3 regions of the Clostridium thermosuccinogenes genome follow, and region 3 is predicted to be linked to each of the others. Evidence: riboswitches for the same ligand, from Rfam matches in the RefSeq annotation. Region 3 holds a riboswitch; each other region holds the start of a gene.
The links. A riboswitch is a leader RNA that binds a small molecule or an ion and turns the genes downstream of it on or off. The one in region 3 is predicted to bind cyclic di-GMP.
Positions count from the first base shown of each region.

Region 1: linked by a shared signal. The riboswitch ahead of CDO33_RS13685 (LytR/AlgR family response regulator transcription factor) and the one ahead of CDO33_RS09700 (EAL domain-containing protein) in region 3 are both predicted to bind cyclic di-GMP.
Region 2: linked by a shared signal. The riboswitch ahead of CDO33_RS06720 (HD-GYP domain-containing protein) and the one ahead of CDO33_RS09700 (EAL domain-containing protein) in region 3 are both predicted to bind cyclic di-GMP.

Region 1 is NZ_CP021850.1:3,100,169-3,108,363, forward strand. Features, by position in the region: gene CDO33_RS13660 (IS110 family RNA-guided transposase) at 1-799, shown strand, start outside; gene CDO33_RS13665 (accessory gene regulator ArgB-like protein) at 961-1,590, opposite strand; gene CDO33_RS13670 (Cthe_2314 family HEPN domain-containing protein) at 1,821-2,540, opposite strand; gene CDO33_RS13675 (helix-turn-helix transcriptional regulator) at 2,666-3,718, opposite strand; gene CDO33_RS13680 (sensor histidine kinase) at 3,993-5,360, opposite strand; gene CDO33_RS13685 (LytR/AlgR family response regulator transcription factor) at 5,373-6,113, opposite strand; cyclic di-GMP riboswitch class I at 6,273-6,359, opposite strand; gene CDO33_RS13690 (transposase) at 6,425-7,627, opposite strand; gene CDO33_RS13695 (S1C family serine protease) at 7,838-8,195, opposite strand, start outside.
Region 2 is NZ_CP021850.1:1,556,480-1,564,674, reverse strand. Features, by position in the region: gene CDO33_RS06750 (TIM barrel protein) at 1-330, opposite strand, end outside; gene CDO33_RS06745 (late competence development ComFB family protein) at 416-697, opposite strand; gene CDO33_RS06740 (prepilin peptidase) at 699-1,397, opposite strand; gene aroE (shikimate dehydrogenase) at 1,605-2,492, opposite strand; gene CDO33_RS06730 (YqeG family HAD IIIA-type phosphatase) at 2,504-3,022, opposite strand; gene CDO33_RS06725 (branched-chain amino acid aminotransferase) at 3,480-4,550, shown strand; gene CDO33_RS06720 (HD-GYP domain-containing protein) at 4,606-5,763, opposite strand; cyclic di-GMP riboswitch class I at 5,942-6,025, opposite strand; gene ylbJ (sporulation integral membrane protein YlbJ) at 6,241-7,539, shown strand; gene CDO33_RS06710 (ATPase) at 7,573-8,010, opposite strand; gene coaD (pantetheine-phosphate adenylyltransferase) at 8,062-8,195, opposite strand, start outside.
Region 3 is NZ_CP021850.1:2,211,059-2,219,253, forward strand. Features, by position in the region: gene CDO33_RS09695 (putative bifunctional diguanylate cyclase/phosphodiesterase) at 1-1,661, opposite strand, end outside; gene CDO33_RS09700 (EAL domain-containing protein) at 2,116-2,820, opposite strand; cyclic di-GMP riboswitch class I at 2,965-3,051, opposite strand; gene CDO33_RS09705 (ABC-2 transporter permease) at 3,346-4,008, opposite strand; gene CDO33_RS09710 (ABC transporter ATP-binding protein) at 3,998-4,867, opposite strand; gene CDO33_RS09715 (GntR family transcriptional regulator) at 4,869-5,243, opposite strand; gene CDO33_RS09720 (AraC family transcriptional regulator) at 5,534-6,445, opposite strand; gene CDO33_RS09725 (hypothetical protein) at 6,651-7,892, shown strand.

The DNA.
Region 1 (8,195 bases), 890 kb from region 3:
GCTAAACTTCAAGGATGTATTCCCTAACATCTTTTCAAAGGCTGCTCTCGCAGTATTAGAAAAATATCCTACGCCTGTGCATATTCTTAAAGCCAACAGAAACAAGTTGATTGCACTGATACAAAAGAATTCCCGCAGAAGCCTTAAGTGGTCAACTGCAAAGTATGAGCTTTTGGTCTCCAAGGCCAGAGAATTTGCACCTTTGAGCATTAATAACTCTTCAAATATTGCCATGCTTGGGGTGTATATCTCTATGATTAAAACCTTGGAGGAAAACCTTGAGAAAGTCCTCAAAGCCATTCGTTCATTGATTGCTGAAGATATGGCAAAGGACATACCCATGCTGGCACTGACTCTCGAGCTTCTACAAAGCATTCCAGGTATAGGACTTATCTCTGCTGTTACCATTCTGGCTGAAATTGGCGACTTTTCAGCTTTTTCAAAGCCAGGCAAGCTAGTTGCTTATTTCGGCATTGACCCCTCTGTAATGCAGTCCGGAGAGTTTACCGGCACACAAAACAAGATGTCAAAAAGGGGGTCAAGGCTGCTTCGCAGGGTACTTTTCACAATTGCTCTTGCTAATATCCGCACTAAGCGTGACAAAACAGCTTGCAACCCTGTACTGATGGAATATTACAAAAACAAATGCCAGAACAAGCCTAAAAAAGTGGCCTTAGGAGCTGTTATGCGTAAGCTTGTTAATTATATTTTTGCTGTTCTTAGGGATAGAAAGCCTTATCAGCTACGTAGCCCTCAGGAACATGCGAAGAATCTTGCAGCAAAGCATACAGCAGCTTAATAGTACTGTTACTTGATGTTTAGTTTTCAAAGAGCAACTTACTATTTTGGACCAGCTATTTTATGTCTACTTCACCTGGGTGGTCTTGTTGTCATGCCTTTTTTAGCTCATGTGTTTTTTGAAAAATTCTTTTATTTTTCAAAAAAAGCTCTTGACTTTAATTAGCTGGTCTTCTTTTTAAAAGTAAGCAGGATATCGAATAAGCCAATAAATCTATGTCCCAAAGGTGTTAATGTAAAGGCTTGCCATAGCAGTGCAAATGATATTATCCAGGCTGGCAAACTATTAGACCCTAAGGCAATTGCAGTAATAGATAAAATCACAACTGCCAGTAATGTGTACCAGCGGAAAGCTAATTCTATTTTCTTGTCCTTAAAAGGTTTATTGGAAGGGGCCTGCGGAGGATAGATCCAATATAAACCAAATGTTAATACGAGAATGCCAAGTAAAATAGCAGGATGTAACTGCCGGATGAAAGGGTAATTTACTTTGATGGAATATCCCAATACTGTAAATATTAAAACACTTATTGCTAAACACCTATAGTATGCTGAACAATGTGCTCCACCTGATAAGGTGCGAATGATCCCAGTTACGATAAGTAATATCGCAACTTCAAGGACTATATCCATGATGAAAGCAAAGGAAAAGAGAATACACAATTTTATAATACAGCCTACCAAAATTTCTGCACCGAAAGATAGAACTCCTGTCTGATCTGCCCTGGAAACTTTTTCTGCCACATATGTTCCTAATGCTTGTCCAATTTTATGAATTGAAATTTCATTCATCCATGTCACCTCTGGCTCCATAGTATCATCTATTCCATATATTTCCTAGGGTAATTTTGCAACCTGTTGAAATAACGTCTTAACTCGTAGGAATTGTTGTCTGAATCGTTGTATTTCCCAAAAGAATAAAGCCCCTTATACAGGGACTGAGAAAATTAAAAGATTTTTTATTGACAATATTTTTTATCATTTCCATATGGGGCAGACATTATTTTCACAGCAGATATTATTTAAGGCATAATTTCCGATAGCAATTTTTCAAAATCAATTTGACTTAGTAATTCTTTAATATAGTGGGAAACTTGAGCATAATCTTCGATAACTCGTATTAACACATACATTGCAGGTGGACGCAGTTCTGTAGCGTATTGATTGATCGCAGAAATACTAGGAGCATTACGATGTGTCATTTTATTTCTAAACTCAGTAACATAGGCATGGTTTCCACCCCATGGAGTAGTATCCATATTGTCTTCTTCCCTAAAATATGCATCAATACGCTTAGCTTGTGGAATCGCATTTTTACCCTGGGCACAATTATTAAATAAAGTGCGGTAGTAAACTTTATCAATATCATATTTAAGGTCAAAATGAATGTTATATAGCTGAGCCAACAAATCCCACAATGTTGAGGTGCGAAATATTATATTTTCAACATAGTACATTGCCCAATACTCATTATCAGTTTGTTTACTAAAAGGATTGTATCCTTCTAAAGTTTCCGGCAAATTCATATTTAATATTTTTCTAAATGAATATTTAATTTTCCGGTCTATATCTACAATTGTGTCATACACCGTTTTAATTGAAAAATATTTATTTAGATTTGTCATTGTAGGAGAATGGAACCCCATAACATAGCGATCATCTCCCCAGTATATTTTTAGCTCATCCTCATTGTAAGTAATTTGATTAACTATTTTTTGTAAATATTTAGATGGCGTTTCCATTCTGAAATTCCCCTTCTCAAAACCCATTCTTCTTTACAATGCTACTCAATCTTCACCGTAGCCTTATTTTCAATCACATGAAAATCTATCTATCATAAGCTTGATGATGTTTTTACATTGAAAATTTATTCTGTATACCGTACAATATCTTGAATGTCACGAATGTCGAGCCAGTTAAGAAGTCTCAGTAGATAGTGTCCATCAGGTGTGGTCTCTCCATTTTCCCATTTTTGATAAGTGCGAACAGTAGCACCAATTGCGTCAGCTACATCTTTTTGGGTATATTTGAGACGTTTTCGGTAAATCTTCAGGATTTCATAATCAAATTCCATAGTTTGCGGACCCGCATAAATTTGGTACCAACAATCATCATCTTCCTTATTATTATAACAGTTTAGAGCATGAATTGTAGTGTAGGGAGTAATCTCAACAAATAGCCGTCCGCGGCTAGACTTATCTTGTGAGCAAGTAATGCTCTTTGCATTTTTAACTCGTAGGCCTATCCATTTCATTATAGGTTGACCGTTTTTGTCGCACGGAAAAGTACCTTCAAACTCAATCCGTGTTCCTGTCCGCCAGCTTACTTCACCTATTCCTATCTCTCCTATTTCATAAATGATGGGGGGAAGTCCTTTCTTCTCCAATGCCTCATTATAGCTTGTAATAAAGCAGTCCGGTAGATAGTCGTTGCTTCCTAGTTCATCACACAATTGCAAGTAATGTTTCCATTGAAAAAACATCTCTGTGTTGCACACATGATGAGTCTGATCCACTATGTAGCAGAATATATCCGTCAATGAAAGATTTTTCTCATATAGCATGTATTCAAGTGCCTGGTATAGCTTCTCTAAAGTTTTTTCATCTTTATCATCTCGTATGATTCCTGAAATAAGGCAATGCAAATTACCCACGTGATTATTCGAATAATCGTTTACATAGAAATAAAAAGGTATTCTACGAATAAATTTTGCTACAGGCAGTGGCTTATACCCGTATTTATCATCCAACCAACTTGAATAAGAAATAGAACCATTACGTCCAACTTTTTTATCGCAGTACGAAAAAATCTCATTTCCAACGATAGAGTGCATATTGAGATATTTAATCAATTTATCTTTATCAAAATATTTATCATCAACGTACTGCTCAATAATATCAATATCTGATCTTGACAGCATATTAAACACCTCCCATATGCATTTATAATAATACGAATATTTTGGGTAATCAAGATGTCCATTTATTCGTAAAATCAGAACGAAAAATGTAATGTAGAAGGTGATTTACTTCTTTATACTTTAAAAACAAAGAAAATCTTACCTATCAGTTCGTATTATTTATGTCAGTACTATACTCACAAAATGAAATGTATATGAATATAAAAAAACTAAGTATTTGGTGCCTCCCTACTGTAACATATAAACTGAATGTTCATTATTGTAATCAGAACAATTATCGCTTATATTTATTCCAAGGAATATAAATCATAAATTCCACACCGGTATAGCCTTCAGGCTCTCTCAATTGTAATTGACCGTCATAACGATCTATAATCTGCTTAATTATATATAGCCCAAGACCGCTATGCTGTTTAATGCTTTTAGTTGTATATCCGGCAGTAAAAATATTTTGCCTAGCATTTTGAGGGATGGGGCTGCCGTTATTGGATACCTTTAATTCCAAACCTAGCTTATTGCATACTAGAACTAAGTCTATTCGTGGGGAACCATTCATTTTTACTGCATCTAAAGCATTATCCAGAAGGTTACCGGTTAATTGAGTAAGATCCTCCGGCGAAAGTGGAAGAGAACCGTCTTGTATTTTTACATACCAGTAGAATTTGATTCCATTGATTTTTGCTTCCTCATGTTTTGTACTTATAATAGCCGCTAATTCCGGAGGTTCAATTTTCAGGAGGCTTCCTATGCGGCTGACAGTATGATACAGATTTTCGATATAGGTTTCTGCCTGGTCGTAATGACAAGCCTTTATATATCCATAAATGGCAGTAAGATGGTTGTAAAAATCATGACGCTCAACCTGCAAACGCAAATGCAAATTATGTCTCTCTCTGGCATAATGAATCTCTGTTTCCAATTTTGCATCGCGTTCTATGACTTTTAGCAGATATCCGGATACAAATATCGTAGCTAAAACAGAAATCAATAAAACAATGCTACCAACTTCTACTAGGGTTTTCAGTGTAAAACTGGGATAAACACCTGAATTGTAGGCATGAAAACTAAGATTTAATAAAACAAGCATTAAAGCTTGTACCAGACATAATGCCAAAAGACAATTTTGCCTAATGAGTTGCTTTGTTGTTCTTTTGTCAGACTCATTTTTTATTCCCAATTTTTCTGATATTAACGGTAAGCGCCATCCTCGTTTGCTGATGATATACGCTAATATTGCTAGTAAAATCAAGTGAGGCAAAGTAAAAAGTATTCTTAGCAAAGGATCAGAGATGATTTGTTCAAGATTTAAATTAAAAATCCAAGCCAGAAGTGGAACGGAGATTCCCTCCGCCAATCCCAAAAACACACTTGAAAGTACCATTACAACTGCTGAAGTATGCCAGCGCAATCGGAAAAAGAGGTTCAAAAATATAGTCATGAGTGCTACTTGTGATATAGTATGGATACCAAAACGTACTGGCATTGTCCGGATACTGAATGAGAATATCGAAGTCAGCAGGGAAAGGATTATTACTACAAACGGTGACTCCCGTTTCTTTGTTAATGCTAGTACCATATAATACAAAACCAGGCTTTCAGGAACAGATACACCTAAAAAGGGGATTAACGGCATAACATCCATCGCAATACCCCCTTAGACATTATAATCAGAATACTTCATTAGCTCAGACATACGATCACGGCTAAGTAAAGCCTTGTCTTCACAATTATTGAATTTTACCTCATAATACGATGAATTGGGAAAAGAGACTATCTTTTCAATCCGATCGGTGTTTATAATGAAAGATTTATGGGAACGAAAGAACATCTTTCCTAAGTACTTCTCCAGTTCCTGCAGGGTTTGTCGGGTTTTAAATTTCCCGTTGGTACAGGAGATAAGGGTATGACGTCCGGACTTTTCTATATAAAATATCTCATCCAGCTTTATAAAGACTCGTTCACTGCCCAGATTTATTGAAATTCTGCAGGTCTCCGTATTTTGGGAAGTATTACTCTTTTTTGATATTTCCAGCATCTTATATATGCGTCGGAATGTAGATTTTACTCTATCCTCATCAATTGGCTTTAATATGTAATCGGATGCATACAGTTTGAATGCATCGAGAGAGTATTCCTGATGTGCGGTTATAAAGACTATTGCTATATCCGGTTTTATTTCTCTCAGCCTCTCGGCTAACTCTATTCCTTTCATATCAGGCAGCTCAATATCAAGAAAAGCTAAGTCCGGGTTATGCTCTATTGTAAGCTTTATGATATCATTAGCATTTTCCGCTGTTCCAACAACCAGAGCCCCTTCAAGCTTACTAAGAATCGAGCATAGTAAAAGCATTACTCCATGTTCATCATCAGCCATTACAACTTTAACCGGCGACATACTCACCACTTCCTTTCAGGATTCCCTGGCAAACTTGCAAACACCTTTCCGGCAAATCAAAGTCATAATGGCTCAAAGTCGTTACTATAAGTAATAATGGTTGTATACATAAAGGCTCACTGATGTTATAAAACACCAATGAGCCTAAAGCAGCTTAGTCCCGGCAACCCGGCCATCATAGCGGTAAATCGCTTTAGACCCGAGGCTTTGCGTCCTTGTCTTTCAACAAGTTTGCCTTTATCGATTTTATTTATTTTGATAACACTTACTATTATATACTATAAATGAGCAAATTTCATACCAATAAATGGTTATATGGCTATACCAAGCTCTTCATTGATCTTTGACAACGGAATACCATGGCAAGCTTGTTCGTAAACATAGGCAATCAAGTTTTGTTTAATTTCATTGCGTACATGTTTACGTTGAATACCCAGGGTACGGCAATCATCAGATGATATGCTTATACAATAGGCATAAGCGAGCACAATAATTGTCAGGAATCGCCGGATTGCCTGTTTTCCACGTACCTGGTATCTATCAAGTTCAAGCTGCATCTTGTTATCCCTGAAGAAGATTTCTATCGTCCACCTTTCGGTGTAAGTTGATAGAATAACTTCTTCTGAAAGATTACATGTGCTGTAAAAAACATGCGTGGCATTTTCTTCAAACAGCTTGTTTTCAGGCCAACTAAGCAGTATTACTCCGATTTTAGGGAGCCTCTTGATAAACCCGTTAACACGGTGAACCCAGTACTTCTGATTGCCCGCGGTGACAAGGCGGACATCTTTTTTAGTAAGGGTTTTCACATACGCATTAACTTTCTGTCCTAATCTTGGGCCTCCTTCATAATAAAGGACCCTGTTGGCCTTCAAAGCACCAATGTACTCAAAACCTCTGCTATGGGCAGCTTTTATTACAGAACAGGCACTATACCAATTGTTTCCCAGGACGTATACCTTTGTCGGAAAATCCGGCAGTGCTTCGATTATTTGACGCACCATGTTGATTTTACTCTGCTTAACCTTATCATAAAGTTCCATATAATAAGGCAGCTTTAGTCCCCCGCATTCCAGAAGCACACATACGATCTGGTGGCCGTAAACACGCTTTTTCCTGAGATGCGAATGGTGGAAACTACAACCTTCTGTTGGTCTCAAAGCCTTTGACGAGGGCTTTGTCTTTTCGGAAATAGTATCATCCAGTATCGCATATACAGGACAGCCTGTTTTCCGGGCTTGTAAGCTTATCTGTGCCAGTACGTATAACTGGTATTTATCCATAACAAGGCTTGTAGGCCATGGTGATCTCGATAAAAACTTCCAGATGGAAGTCCGGTGAACATTACGCATGCTGAGTTCCGGTACATTCTTGATTTTTCCACCAAAGCCGCCTTGCATAGCGGAAGCAATTATGCTTGTAAGGTTTGCAAGTTGAGGCTTTGTAAGTAAAAGTGTCAGTCTTAATGCAATAAGGAACTTCCTTAAACTTTCTGTACATGTTATAATGTTCATCGAGGCATCGTCAATCCTTTATCTTTTGTGTTAGCAACAAAAATATCGGATTTTTCGGTTGCCTCATTTAGTTTTACAAATTATGTTAGCGTTTTTGCTCCTTTATAGTTATATACTAAAAGCCATGTTGAAATTTGTCAAAGCGTGTTATTTTCCTTTTCAAGTTTCTTCATGTTCATCACTAAAAGGCCTACTCTTATCCCCCAGCTTTTATTTCTCTTCAGAGAATACCAGCTTTAAGGTTTTCTTTCCATCTTCTCTCACAACAACAACATTTACTGTATCACCTGCTTTATAGCCCTTCTTAATCTCATCCAAATCTTTCATAGTTTTGGCTTCCTTATCAGCAAGACTTACAAGTATATCTCCCTTCCTTATTCCGGCTTTATCTGCGCCGCTTCCCGCTGTCACGTCCATTACATAGATTCCAACTGGCAGTCCATACTGATTCGCGATTGTCTCGGTGATCTCCATACCTGAAATACCTATTAAAGGCCTTCCCTTAACATATCCAAACAATATCAACTGGTCAATAATCGGTTTCGCATCATTAATTGGAATTGCAAAT
Region 2 (8,195 bases), 650 kb from region 3:
TCCGGTGTGGATCACAACCCTTTTGGCCCCCATCCATTTCGCTGCCATAAGGGTGTCCAGCACATACCCGATGGATTTTTCCCTTTTTTCCTTTTCTTCACTGGCCATATTTATATAATATGGGGCATGCACGCTTAAAAAGATATCCTTTGCCCAGGCATTCTCCCCCAGCTTCCTGGCTGTAGATTCACTTATGTTAACTCCCCTTGAGCACTGATATTCGTAAGCACTGAGGCCCATATTGGCAAGCCATTCAGGCATATCCACCGATGACTTGTACCCCTGTTCGTAAAAGCTGTCCGAATTGCCGGATGGTCCAAACCTTATCATATTGCACTCCTTTGTCCGTTTAAGAAACTTCTAATAGTATATGCAGCCTCTTTGAATTTTACAAGCTTCATCCTCTTGGAACCCGTTAACATATATGATTGCCGTCGTGCCTCGGGTTTCGCTTTACGATAACCGCAGCCTTGGTGATGGCAGCTATTATATCCACTTCAAACTGCTGCATCAGAGAGTCCACCTTTGAGTACAGTTCTCCCTTTTCACTGACAACATATTTGGGCGGAAGGCTGTTCAATGCTATAGCGGCAACATCCATCCTGCACTTTTCACATTGGCATATGCTTATATCGTCGAGGATCTCCTCAAGCCGTTGAAAAACGGCTTCTTCCATGTAATTTTTAATATGAAACATGCTACAACCCCCATATCATGTATCCTTTGATCATATCATGGCCCCACAACAGAGCCACCAGAGTTCCGACAGCAATAAACGGTCCAAAAGGCACTGAATCCTTTCTTTTTTTCTTTCCCGCCACCAGAAGCCCGATGCTTGTAAAAGCTGCTGCAGCCATGGCAATGAAAACGGACACCATGCACAGCTTCCATCCCAGGATTAGTCCAATAGGCGCATATATCTTTATATCCCCCATGCCCATGGCATTATCGGTTTTGTATAAAACCTTTCCCATAAGAGCCACCAGCATCAGAAATCCTGAGCCGGGCAAAAGCCCCAGAAGATGCTCTTGCCATCCTTCTCCAAATATGTACTTGCAGCCGAACAGGTTGCTTGCAAGAAGCAGCACCGACCCCAGGAGACCCGCCAGCACAAGTTCATTGGGTATTATCCTGCGCTTTGAATCTACATAAAAAACAGCAATCAATAAGGCCATCAGAAATATGGCTGCAAAATATTCAATTGATATGGAATATCTTTTTAATAAAAGCATGAAGATAATTGCCGTTAAAAACATAACCAGCGGATTTGGCAGGCGTCGGCGCTTTTTTAATCCTTCCTTTATGGATGTTTCCGCAATCAGGCATTCAATCCATACATCCAGAAACATACCCGCAGCAAGACCGACAACACAAAAGAATATGTAATATGCCATCATATCGTTACCTTATCCTCTATCACTGTAAAGCACAGAGCTATACCTTTTTTACGAATATTATTGCATATTCGCCAAAAGGTGAAAAAATCCTTTATTTTCTGTAAATTATTCTATTTTTTGTGTTCTAGCCCCTGACAGGGGCTTGCTGCTTTTGCTTTTATGCCTTAATCTCCTGCCAGTGGCCACCATTGATGCTTCCGGCTACGCCTATGTGCTTTCCGTTATACATCTGAATTGGCTGAAAATATCCTTAAGGAGTTCTTCTCCAAGCTTTACTTCCGTCCAGATTTCATAGGCATATATACCTTGATAGAAGAGCATGCCGAGACCGTTTATAACAGTGCATCCACATCTCTCAGCTTCTTCAAGAAATCTGGTTTTTGACGGGTTGTATATCACATCGTACACGATCTGCCTTGCTGAAAAGTTGATGGGCTTTGGATAGGGATAACCATTAACATCGGGAAACATTCCCGACGAAGTTGTGTTTATTATTACATCGCTCTCCTCCAGAGAAACGTCGGCTTCTACATCGTCCCAGCCGTAATGCTCCGCCACCGGATGCAAATTATTGTTCACCAGCTGGCATATTTCCTCTGCCTTTGAAACAGTACGGTTTATCACGGTTATTTTTTTAGCTCCTTCAAGAGCCAGCTTTACGGCTATCGCTCTGGCAGCTCCTCCGGCGCCCAGCATTACCACTTTTTTATCTTTGAGTGTAGTGCCCGACTCTTCTTTAAAAGATCTGGAAAAGCCTTCTCCATCGGTATTATAACCGTACAATCTGCCGTTCATTATCTTTACGGTGTTTACAGCTCCCATAAGCAAAGCATCCTTTGAGATGTCATCAATAAACTTCATCACTTCATTTTTATATGGAACCGTAACGTTAAAGCCGGTGAAATTCAGCGCTTTCAATCCGCTGACCGCATCCATGAGCCCATCCTTTTCCACCTTCATGGGCACATATATCATGTCTATCCCGAGTTTTGAGCTTATCGTATTGTGAAGCAGCGGAGAAACAGTGTGTTCCACCGGGTTCCCTATAAGTCCCACAAGCTTTGTTTTCCCTGAAACTCTGCTATCGATATTCATTTCAACCCTTCTTATTTCAAATTAGTCCTTTTAATATTTTTATAATAGCTTTTCAGCACAACCTTCTCAAAAATCCTTTTAAGCCTGACAAAAATAAACTCCGTCTTGCTATCTATGGGCTTTACCAATATTGTAAATGCTCCTAATTTGTTGCCTCCATATATATCCGTAAATATCTGGTCTCCAATTACAGCAGTTTCGTTCTCTTTCAGCTCCATAAGCCTGAGTGCCTTTTTAAACGCGGCAGTTCCAGGCTTTGAGGCTCTGTGGAGAGCAAATATTTTAAGCCTTTCATTAAACCTTACAACCCTTTTCCTGGAAGCGTTAGAAACAATACATGTCTTAAAGCCGCTGGACTTGACCCGTTCAATCCATTTGACGGCATTTTCATCCGCATCTTTTACATGGTTTGGTACAAGAGTATTATCTATATCCAGAATGAGCCCTTTTATATTTCTATTTCTCAGAACTTCCAGATCTATATCCTGCACCCTGTCTACAATCATTTCAGGATAGAATTTCTGCAGCATTTCCATTCCTCCGGATCAAAATTTAAAAACAACATAGCTGCCAAAAGGGCAAATTATCCATAAAACTATGAATATCATAGCAGATAAAAATAATCATATCAATACAGGCGCATTTATTATTATGAAAAAATACTGGATTTTTAAACAGAAAAGTAGCATAATATATGTAAGCTTTGGCAAAGCATGAAGCATTAATGGAAAATTACCTTTTTCCGGCTTATGCTCTATATTTTCCGCGCTATGCCTGCCAAGGGCTTCGCAGCGTTATAAGAAGGCCTTCGGGGATGTAAAATCCGAAAACTTGCTTCAGCAAGCTCCCTTTAGGTAAAGATTAAATTGATAACATAACATCGATTGTGTTGCTTATACAATGCATAATTATACACAATTGAATGCTTTTTTATGTATTATTTCATTCGCATTGAAGTCTGCAATTACTTGAAAGGAGAGAATAGATATGTCACTTCAAATTAAGATTGAAAAAACCAAATTTCCGAAGCCGAAGCCAAATCAGGACAATTTGGGTTTCGGCCAGTATTTTACAGACCACATGTTTATAATGAACTACACGGAAGGCAAAGGCTGGCATGATCCAAGAATAGTACCATATGGTCCTATTCCCTTCGAGCCGTCCACCATGGTATTTCATTACGGGCAAGCAGTTTTTGAGGGACTGAAGGCATATAAAACCACAGACGGAAGGGTTCTTCTTTTCAGGCCGAGAAAAAACATGGAACGCATAAACATTTCCAACGACAGGCTTTGCATACCTCCTGTAGATCCTGATTTTTGCGTTGAAGCGCTAAAAACCCTGGTCAACATCGACAAGGATTGGATTCCCGAAGCCGAAGGGACATCCCTTTACATAAGGCCTTTTATCATCGCAACAGACCCGTATCTCGGAGTCAGAAACTCAAAAACCTATATGTTTATGATAATTCTTTCTCCCAGCGGAGCATATTACCCAGGAGGCATCAACCCGGTTAAGATATATGTGGAGCCCCGGTATGTAAGAGCTGTCAGAGGCGGAACAGGCTACGCTAAGACTCCAGGAAACTATGCAGCAAGCCTGAAAGCTCAGGACGAAGCCCATAATGAAGGTTATGTCCAGGTTTTGTGGCTGGACGGAGTTGAAAAGAAATATGTCGAAGAAGTAGGTTCTATGAATGTCTTCTTTAAAATCAACGGAGAAGTAATCACTCCGGCTCTCGAAGGCAGTATACTTCCGGGAATAACCAGGGCATCAACCATAGACCTTCTGAATCATTGGGGAGTAAAAGTAACCGAAAGACGGCTGAGCATACAGGAGTTGTACGAAGCCTCTGAGAACGGTACCCTGGAAGAAGCCTTTGGAACCGGCACCGCCGCTGTAATTTCACCCATAGGCGAGCTTAGCTGGGAAGGCAAAAAAATGATCATTAACAACGGTAAAATCGGAGAGCTTTCCCAGAAAATCTATGACACCATCACCGGAATTCAAAACGGCAGGCTTAAGGATGAATTCGGCTGGACCTTAGAGGTGAAATAAAAAGGATAATTAGAGTATGAGAAAAGACCGTCTGTTTTCCAATACAGGCGGTCTTTTATGCTTTCGCATGTTTCAGATAATAAGGAATCGACAGGTTCGGATAATCATATTGTATGCCTTCAATAACCAAGCTGTTCTCCTTCATGAGATCAATCACCTCAATATCCACATCTACCGCATTCTGTCTTATTACTTTTACGGTAGGACGCAGTGGGAAATTAGGTTTTATGCTTTCCACCACTCCGACATCTCCATTGCTGAGCCTGACCAAAGTCCCTATCGGATAAGGTACCACCCTTCTAACAAAGGCCTGAGCTGTTTCAAAATCAAAATGCCTTCCGGCGCTTCCCATTATCAACTCCAATGCTTCACTGGGAGAAACCGCTTTTCTGTATGGTCTGTCAGATGTCAACGCATCGTATACGTCAACGACGGAAATGATCTTTGCCAGCTTGTGTATCTGATCGCCTTTTAAGCCCCTGGGGTAACCTGTTCCATCCACCTTTTCGTGATGTTCCAGCACAATAACCTTAACGGCGGAAGCTAAGTTATTATCATCTTTTATGTATTCATATCCGTCCACGGGATGCTTCTTAATGATGTTAAACTCCGCATCATCCAGGGTGTCAGGTTTTGTCAGTATTTCGGTAGGTGTAAACGCCTTTCCTATATCGTGCAAAAGTGCTCCGACACAAAGGTCGCTGAGCTGCTTTTGATTAAGACCCATTTCGATACCCAGCACCAGAGACAGCACCGCTACATTTACACAATGCTCGTAGGTGTAATTATCGGCAGTTTTTATGTCCACAAGATTGATCAATGTATTGCTGTTGGACAAAACATCCTCAACTATCGACTTGGAAACCTCCTGCACATCTTCTATCTGCTCATCCTGGATTCTAAGCAGAGAACTGCTTCCTAGACTGCCTGCTTTTGTCCTATATGCCTTTTCCTTTTTCTTTACGTGGCTGAATAAATCCTTAACAGATTTTACTGCTTTGATTTTTATTTCCGGTTTTATTATGTCTTCAATCTCACTGTCACTAAACTCATCGTTTATATAAATCTTTTGAATTCCAGCCTTCTTAACGCTTTCAATCAGCATTTTATTAAAGCGGGTACCCTGCTTGAGCAGTACCCTGCCGCTGGTATCATACAATGTCTTTCCCAGAAAATATCCTTCTTTTACACTATTAATTGGTACCAGACGCAAATTCCTACACTCCCTGTTATGTCGTATATCATGAATGATAGCCCATAGTTGGTTAGACTGTAAGCTTTAGCTATTGCATATGCTTTTGCTAAATTTAATTACCCCGTTATCCCAACGTTAAACAAAAAGTCATGGCTAAACCAAAGCCATGACAATAGTATATACATGCATGTCATGCTATGGTAGCCCGGCTGTCATAGTGCAACACCTTAGACCCGCAGCTTTGTGCCCCTGCCTTTCGGCAGGTTTACCCTTTTCATAAGCATTTTAAATAGATCATGGAAAAAAAATCCTGTAGTACTATCGGATTTGTGAGTATTGAGCACTACATGGATAATCCTATAGACCTACACCGGCATTAGCTTATCATATAACATATAGGAATGTCAATATTATGAAAAACAACAGTTTATATGGTATGCATATTTTTAAAAAGTCGTAATAAGATTTGATAGATGCTGTTATGGGAGGTAGCACATGAGCTGGTATTTTTACATTATTATTGCTTTAATCATCATATCACTGGCATTCAGTTGCCGGTCCTTCAAGGTTATTTACCTTAAGAATCTGGTTCTACCTTCCCTGTGTGTCCTTTTTATTATATGCCTTGTCATATTCTCGAAAACTGCAGTTGCTTCAGCTTATAAAGGGATAAAACTGTGGATTGAGATAGTTTTTCCGTCCCTGTTCCCGTTTTTTGTGGCATCGGAACTGTTGAACAAAACAGGGCTTGTAAAAGCAGTCGGAATTCTACTGGAGCCGGTAATGCGCCCTTTGTTTAATGTGCCGGGATGCGGTTCCTTTGCTTTTGCCATGGGTATTACCAGCGGATATCCCGTCGGAGCAAAAATTACATCAGAAATGCGAAAAGAAGGACTATTGACCAAAGTTGAGGCAGAAAGGCTTCTTACCTTTACCAATAATTCCGGACCTCTTTTTATAATTGGGGCTGTTTCCGTAGGTATGTTTAAAATGCCCCGATTAGGTTTGTTTTTACTGGGATGCCATGTACTTGCCTCCACTACGGTGGGAATCATTTTCAGATTTTACGGCAGAAAAAAAGAAAGTTCCGGATACAATTTTAAAGGTAATTTGTTGAAAAGACTGAAAAATGAGCTGGCACCTTCCCATGCCGCCCTTAATCCGGGCAAGCTATTCGGAGATGCCGTGCGAAACTCGGTAAATTTACTGCTGGCTATCGGCGGTTTTATAATATTTTTCTCAGTTATCATCAATCTGCTGCTGGAGACCGGATTTATAAAAAGTCTATCGGATGCTGTATCCGCCATTCTTCGGCCTTTGGGAATAAACCAGGAAATATCGGCTTCAATAATAAGCGGATTCTTTGAAATAACCACAGGGGTAAACATGGCTGCTAATGCGGAGTATTCTCCATTAATCCACCGTCTGACAGCCGCCAGCTTCATAATGGGATGGGCAGGATTGTCGGTTCACTCCCAGGTTATCAGCATGGTTGGCGGCACCGACATCAGCATAAAGCCATATCTGTTGGGAAAATTCCTTCAAGGCGTATTTGCAGGAGTTTATTCCAACATATTATTAAATATAGTCTGGCCGGATCTTCTTGAAACTCATCCGGCATTTATAGCAGAGCATCCTGATGCTCTGGTCCGGCTTCAGGGAAATTTCTTTAACTCCGTAAGGTACCTGGTTTTGTCGGTCTTCTTGATGGCAGTCCTTTTTCTGATATCTTTTATAGCTGCCCGCAAAAAAGAAAAGCGGAGAAATAGAAAAACCGGATACTCCGGCTTATAAATCAGCCGTTTTATGTGCCAAAACTTCGATAGGCTATTTCAGCTCTTCTCTGTCGCTCTTTATAACATCTATAGTATCTCTTAAAATTTCTTCCACCTTATTCAGGATGCTGTCGGCATATTCTCTGGTTCCCAAACGTATATCTCTGGCATTCTTCTGGGCATTGGCAATAATTTCATTGGCCTGTTCATAAGCCCTTTTTGTTATTTCGTGCTCATCAACCAAAGCTGCTATCTTGTTTTCCGCTTCCTTGACTATATTGTTGGCTTCCTTTTGTGCCTCCAGCAGTATCCTTTGACGCTCTTCCTTGACCCATTTCGCCTGTTTGATGTCATCAGGCAGCTTAAGCCTTATCTCCTTGATGATTTCAAGAACTTCTTCCTTGTCAACCAGGCATTTTCCTAATACCGGAACATTTACGCTTTTTTCTATCAAATCCTCAAGTGTCTCTAAAATAGCCAGTATCTCCATCTTTCTCCCCCCAGGAATAGAATTGCTTCAGGTAATTGATGATGTTTTATCCTAAGTTCTAAATTTTCTGAGCACCGCATCCTTTATGCAATCCGGTACCAGTCCGTCGATGTCCCCGCCGTTTTTTGCCAGCTCACGAACAATGCTTGAACTTAAAAAGGAATAATTAACACTTGCCATCATAA
Region 3 (8,195 bases):
AGGTATTGCAGCTGTTCCTTTGTTTCCACGCCTTCAGCTACCACACACATACCCAGTTTTCTACCCAAGGCAATAATTTGTCCTATCAGCACCTTGCTTTCATCATCGGTAGGAATATCAACTATGAAAGATTTATCAATTTTTAATGTAGTAATCGGCAGCTGACTTAAATAGCTAAGGGAAGAATAGCCTTTGCCAAAATCATCCAGAGCAATTCCCACTCCCAGCTCCTTTAATTCGCATAGCTTTGGTCTTATCCTTTCAAAAGACTCCATCAACATGGTTTCCGTAATCTCCAGTTCCAGGTGTTCCGGCTTTAAATCACAGGTTTCCAGTACATCTCTGACTATATTTACAAAATCCGACTGGAGCAATTGCTGTATTGAAATGTTAACGGATATGCTCAGATTTTCAAATCCTTTCTGGTGCAGGCTTTTTAAAAACTCACAGGATGTTCTCAGCACCCATGTTCCCAAAGGTATAATAAGGCGTGTATCCTCAGCTATACCGATGAACTTCATAGGTGATAGGAGACCTAGTTCAGGGCTTTTCCACCTTAATAAAGCTTCAAGTCCGATAATCTTTTTAATTTTCAAATCCAGTTGAGGTTGATAGTACAATTCAAATTCGCTTTTTGCCAATGCCGATCGCAAATGCTTTTCTATGATAATCCTCTCGTTCAAGGCCTTGTCCATGCACTTGTCATACATAACATAGCCATTTTTCCCCTGGCTTTTGCTCCTGTACATGGCAATGTCCGCACATTTCAATAATTCAATTATGCTCTCCCCATGCTCAGGGTAGATGGCAATTCCAATGCTTAAAGTTGTGCTCATCAAAATGCCGTCTACCTCCAACCCATCCACAAAGCCATTTAATATATACTCTGCAAAGGATACCGCATCATCATTGCTCTTAATATCCTTCAGGATGATGACAAATTCATCCCCTCCGATTCGGTAAATGGAGCATTCCTCATTTAAAAGAGAGGACAGCTTTTCACCCACTTTGGCTATGAACTTATCCCCAAAAGCATGTCCCATGGTATCGTTGACATATTTGAAGTTGTCCATATCAACAAAAAAAATCGCTGCTTTGTTCTTTTTGGGACATAAACTATTGATGCTGGCATTTTCCAAAAGGGATAGCTTGTTGGGTAGTCCGGTCAGCGTATCATTATATGCGAGATAATGCATCTTTTTCTCATTTTCAATAAGCTGATCATATTGCTGTTTCAATTCTTCTTCGGAAGCTGCAATTTCCTCATATAAGGACTCCAATTCCTCGTGGGCGGCCGTCAGCTCCTCATAACTTCTCATGAGCTCTTCTTCGGATTTTTTGATGCGTTTAAGCAAACGATAGACCAGCAAAAACAGAACGACGGAGGAAACTATCACATATGCCCAACCTTTCATAATGCTGACATAGGCAAAAATTTCCTTGTCCTGTATAATATCTGAGATAATTTTGTCAGAAAAGGCAATCCACAGGAAGCCCAAAAACGTGCATAGAATAGATAATCTTGCCGATAAATATAAAGGACTAAAATCATTAACTGCCTTTTCTTCCTTTTTGAATAGAAGGCTGAATCTTGTGCCTTTACTGTTTTTAGTTTTACTGACCGCCACAGCCAGTGTTTTTAGAAGCTTAATAGGTGACAATGCGCTACCCTCCAAGACTTCAAAGTTCGTAAATATCACAAGAGCATTAGTTTCATATATCATTTTACTCCTTGCATAGCTATATTTCTACCCAAACAATTTATGATTAAACATATTTTTGCATTAACATACAATACATGTATACAAATACTATTTTATCATAAAAAAAAGCTCAAATAAACCTGAAACTTAACAGATTTATCCAAGCTTTTAAATAATCATATTATGCCACTGCCATCTTTAGGGCAAAACGATTGTTCTGCCTTTATCCCGTGGTATACACGGAAGATTTCTCTGTATGCAACAACATCCATCGTTGTTTCTCTTTATTCTATCCCTTATCAACTTTTCATTCCAGTACATAATGCATAAAAATTAATCCGTCCTGTCTCTGCAAATTATGTGTCATTACATGACAATTTCCGACAGTTCTTTCTTATAATACATTAAAATTCTACAGGATTAAATTTTCTTTAGGCGATGGTTTCCCCAGGTAATATCCCTGGCCATAGGATATGCCCAAAAGTTCAGCGGCATTCAGGTCAGCTTCTGTTTCCACACCTTCTATTATCAATTTCGTTGAATCTACAAGCAGATCAACTAAAAATCTTACAATTCTTTGTTTCCTGGGATTTACGGCGAGATTGCTGGCAAAATATCGATCCAGCTTTATATAGTCAGGTTCTAACTCTATCCACTGTTGAAAAAAAGAATATCCTGCTCCCATATCATCCACTGCAATTTTAACACCTCTCGCCCGAAGTCCCCTCGTCACCTTCTTAAGCTCCTTCCAGTTTTCAACCGGCTCATTTTCCAGAAGCTCCAGCACCACAGGCATATCCTCGGGTATATTGGTATCCCACCAATATAAAAAATTGCCTTTTAAAAGCGTGGAAGGAAATATGTTAATAAATATGAGGTTTGATTCATTTCTAAAGTTATTTAATGCAGTCTTGATAGACATAAGATCCAGTGTGCTCTGACAGCCTTTTTCCTCGGCTTCTTTGAATATCTGGTTAGGGGAAATGTGTAATTTCGAAGCGTCTCTAAGCAATGCCTCATACCCTATAATGCTTAAATTCTTCAAGCAGTATATGGGTTGAAACCAATGCGTTATAGAATAGTTGAACTTGCTGTCATCAATACTGATTTTCCGCAACTTAATCTCCTCCACTAACACTGACATAAGTAGCGATTGAGCTGCCTATGTTATAACTTCATGGAAAGAGATTAAGGGGTCAGGCGCATTTAGAGTGATCTTAAATTGCCCGATCCTTTCCCTGCTTTCAATACCTATAACTTCACTGGCAACCCAACCGTCATGGCATTCTCATGCTTTAGACTTGTGGCTTTGCGTCCTCACCTTTCGATGAGTTTGCCTTTTTCAATGCAAGCTAATTAATGTAAGAATAACCTTTTCCATACAGTAAAATTATTCCTACCAAGTAATAATTTTATCACAACTTTGTCATTTTTCAATATATTATCAAATGTTTTGTAATCTATTATATTGTTTTGTAATCTAATGTAATATTTTGTATCCTGTGTTTATGCTTATTGACATCCTTATACAGCATACTTATTCATGCACACACAAAGAAATCCTGCTTTATATCAAAGCAGGAATCAGCAACCTTTAATGTAAATTCATATTTTGTCATTTGGTTTTTTCACATTTGTATCTTTAAAATTCCCTGTTCTTATAAAATTTCACCGACAATCCGTAGGACAAGGCTATGAAAGCCAATAATGCAACGGCCTTCAGCAGCAGTATGACCACATCTCCTTGGGACCATATAAATTTTGTTATGGCTCCGTCTAATGCGACCCTTTCCCACTCCTGAAAAACTTTCATGATGTATGAAACACCAAAGAATAAGCAAAAGAACAGCAAGAATCCGACTATCCTGGATTTCGCAAACCCGAATTTGAAAAATACGGGCAGGTTCAAGCCTGTCATGATGCTGATCGCAACCATTCCAACCATAAAGCTGTCCAGTGTCATTGGATAAACTTTGATGGGCGCTCCTGAAAGCAATAAAAGATTAGAAAATATAACATAGCCCACGGTAGCCATCAAAAAGAAAACATATACAGCGAGATATTTTGCGGCTACAACCTGGCTCCTTTTTATGGGCAGGCTGTTTATCATTATATCTGTCTTGTTCTTTTCATCATAAGCACAGGATGTCGTCAATAGAATATATACCACCCCTGTGGCCGCTGCGGAAAAAACAACCGATTCCATATTCTGAAAGGCAAAAATCAAAGCAAGAAGATAAAGAAGGCTAAAAGCCACATATCTTTTTTGTATCAGCAGGTCTTTCACGATCAAACTATACAGCATTCTGTTCCCTCCTTGTATGATAAAGCATTATCTCCTCCAGGGTAGGTTTTTCTATAAGGATTTTGTCGCCATACTTTCTTTTTATCTGATTTTTGTCTTTGGTCAAGGCTTCAAATCCAAATCGGTTCTGTCTTACCCCTACGAAATCACGAGATGCATCTTTCCCCAGAATCTCTTTTCCGCCTTTAACCATACCGTAATTGCTCAAAATATCGTCCTTGGACTCACTGAAAAGGATTTCTCCATTGTGGATCAAGGTTACATAATCTGCGATCTTGTCCAGGTCCGATGTGATATGGGTTGAGAAAAACACCGCTTTGTTTTCATCCTGTATCACCTCGGACAAAGTTTCCAAAAGCTCGCTTCTTACCAGTGGGTCCAATCCCGAGGTCGGCTCATCCATGATGAGCAGGTCGGCATTGTGGGATAACGCTATCGTCAGAGATAGCTTCATCTTCATACCTTTTGATAACTCCTTGATTTTCTTTTTCTCCGGCAGCTCAAACTTCTTGATGTACTTCTTATATGCTTTTTCATCCCATGTTTTGTAAAAAGGCTCAATAATCCACTTCATCTCCGAAATCGTCAGCTCTTCATAGAAATAGTTTTCATCATAAACGAAACCAATCCTGTTCTTTATCTCATGCTCAAATTTAACATTATCCTTCCCGAAGACCTTGATTTCTCCCCCGTCCTTCTTCAACAGGTTCATAATAAGCTTGATGGTAGTGCTTTTTCCCGCACCGTTAGGGCCTATAAAGCCCATTATATATCCTTTTTCCAGCACCAGGTCAATACCCTTGATGCTAAAGTCCCCATAACTCTTGCGCAGTCCTTTTATTTCCAAAATCGGTTCCATCTTATCCCTCCTCATATAATATCTTAAGCATTTCCGACAGTTCTTCCATTGATATTCCGACGGTCCGCGCAGCCTGAACCGCTTCCGCCAGCTTCTCTTCAATTATCCGTATCCTGGCCTCTTTTAGCAGATCCTTGTTTTGAGCTGAAACAAAAGACCCCTTTCCAGGAACACTCACAATGTAGCCTTCCCTCTCCAGCTCTTCATAAGCTCTTTTGGTGGTAATCACGCTTATTTGCAGTTCCTTTGCAAGGTTCCTTATGGAAGGAAGCATCTCTGCTTCTGCCAGTTCTCCGTTTATGATAAGGTTTTTTATTTGCTCCACAATCTGATCATAAATGGGCTTATCCGAAGAGTTTGATATGATAATTTTCAACCATTCACCGCCCTTCAACAAATATACTGTATATATAGTATATATACAGTATATTTTATATTTACAGTCATGTCAATATGCATAAATAGAAAATTTTCACTTTTTGAAAGGTAGTGAATTATCTAAATAAAAAAGCTCATATTGTTCTTTTCATATTCTCAAGGCTCGAGCAATATCTTACTCCTGTATGCTGCTTGTAATAATCTTGTTTATCCCGTTTTTATATCAGCTCAGTATAAATCACATTAATCTGAAAAATATTTTCTGAAACATTTCTGACAGGCCTGTTGTTAATTCCGCATGAAAAAATCCGCATTGCGGTTTCTGTAATTCTGGGGAGAAACACCGTTTTTCTTTTTAAACAGATAGGAAAAATACGACATATTATTAAATCCCACTTTATAGCATATGTCAGCAACCGATTCACTGGAATTCAGAAGGAGAGCTTCTGCTTCCTGAAGCCTTAAGTTGTTGATATATTCGGTAGGCGTTTCGTGATAATACCTTTTAAACTGCCGGGTGAGATGCTCCTGGCTTTTTCCGCTCAACCGCACAAAAGCAGCAAGCCCCTGGGTGAAATTTTCCGGCTTGCGCATATCCTTGCAGGCTTTCACAAGCCAGGGAGGAATCAAATCACTGACCGGCTTGAGTTCGCTAAACTCCAGCAAAAGAGTGGAAAGCAGGCTGTAAAGAAGCATACACCGGGATGAGTAAGGAAAAGACTCCCCGGGCAGAAAAAACAGATTTACTTTGCTGACAAGGGTATTCCATAAATGGTGATCCATGTTTTCCAACTGGTATACAACATTACTGTTCCGCTTAAAGTCCAGTCCAACAAGACTCAGCAGCTCTTCCAGAAAAGAAGCCGGAAAAGCGATATTTGTAATGATGGAGGATGAGGATTCATTTTCAATGGAATGCGAATCCCCCGCAAATATAAATGCCACAGATTGTGAAGTCAGCATATGCGCTTTCCCGTTCAAATGATGTATAACGCTTCCTTTCCTGACGAGGAAAAATTCACAAAAGTCCTTGTGGGAATGAAAATCAGTAGTGCTTTTCCTGAAAACGGTGTGGGCCGCATGCACCGGTGAGTCCGGAGTCCGGAACATATCGAAGGTATATGTCTTGGGTTTTTGATTATCGATCAAAGGCATAGCCTTCATCCTTTCGGTGATATCAAAATAGTTAAAACATATCATTATATCAGATTATTTTTTATCAATATAATTATATAATTAAAATGCACAAATAAACAGTCAAATTTGACAGGTGGAGCAAAATATTTTAGGACAGACAAAGCTAATGTTTTAACTCTTTTATATAAAATCCAGGTAAATCCTAAAGGACCGTACAGAAAACTCATATACTAAAACTCACAAATACTATTATCAAGGGGTGTTAAAGATGTATTTCAGCAAACAGGATGTGGAAATCATCAGGGAACTGGCCAAGGAAGTAGCAGAGATAGCTGCCCTTCCGGTACAGGAAGAAAAAAGAAAGCTTTGGAAAAAGCTAAATGGCCTTAAACCCGAAAGGCCTATGGTTATGATGGATCAACTGCCCTGGCATGAGATGGACACCGACGGGGAGTTGATAATCCGGTCGGAACATCCTTTTTCCCAGTGGCTGGAGGGCAATTTACGAAGGACGCTCTATCTTTGGAAGCATATGCCCGTAGATATGGTGGTGGAGCCTTATGTGGAAATTCAGAAAGTAATACACGGCACTGACTTTGGCATACAGGCTAAAGAGGAGACCACTTCCACCGACCCGAGAAATAGCGTGGTCAGCCACAAATTTATTGATCAACTGCAAACCGAAGATGATTTGCAAAAAATCAAATTTCCCAAGGTATGGTATGACAAGGAAGCCACAGAGAAAAACCTTGAGATGGCTCATGAACTATTGGACGGAATATTGGACGTGCGTTTGCAAGGCTGCCTGCCCAATATTCATTCATGGGATCAGATCAGCATGTGGAAAGGCGTGGAGAACTGCCTGTATGATCTGATAGACAGGCCTGAGTTCATTCATAAGCTTATGACAAGGCTTACCGATGCATACTTATCTTTACTCGATCAACTGGAGGAACAGGGTCTTTTAGGATATAACCAAACAACCATACATTGCACCGGCGCCTATACCGATGAGCTCCCCGCCCCCGGATTCGACCCTGAAAAGCCGAGAGCCAAAGACTTATGGACTTTCGGGCTTGCTCAAATTTTTTCAACTGTTTCAGCTGAAATGCATCAGGAGTTTGAGCTGGACTACAGCAATAAATGGTTTGAAAGATTTGGCCTGGTATACTACGGCTGCTGTGATCCTCTGGACAGAAAGCTGGACATTGTAAGAAAAATACCCAATTTGCGAAAAATATCCATGAGCCCTTGGGTCAACGTGGAAAGAGGCGCAGAAGGTATTGGAAAGGACTTTGTGTTTTCCAGAAAGCCCAATCCTGCTTTCCTGGCTGCAAGCCAGTGGGAACCGGAGCTTGTGGAAAAGGATCTGATGGAAACCCGGGATATATGCAAAAAATACGGATGTCCTGTGGAGTTCATTCTGAAGGATGTGAGCACGGTATGCTACCAGCCCCAGAGGTTATGGGAATGGGCAAAAATCGCAATGAGAGTGGTTGAATCTGATTAGCAGGAATTGCATATTATAATCTAATTTGTATTGAACTGGTCAGGAGTAAGGATTGTTTGCTTAACGGGAATAGGATTGCTCACTTATCAGGTGATAATAGTTTCATACTCAGCAGAAGTGAGTTTGCTCAATCTCTGGAATAAATTTGCTTAATTTCTGAGATAAGTTTGTTTAATTATCAGCAATTGAATTTATAAATTACCATGGATGAGATTAATTAATGCAATAGTCAAGGATTAGCGTATTTTGTGGTAACATAAATAGCCCCGTCATGCCGGCTTCCATCAGCCGGCGCAACGGGGT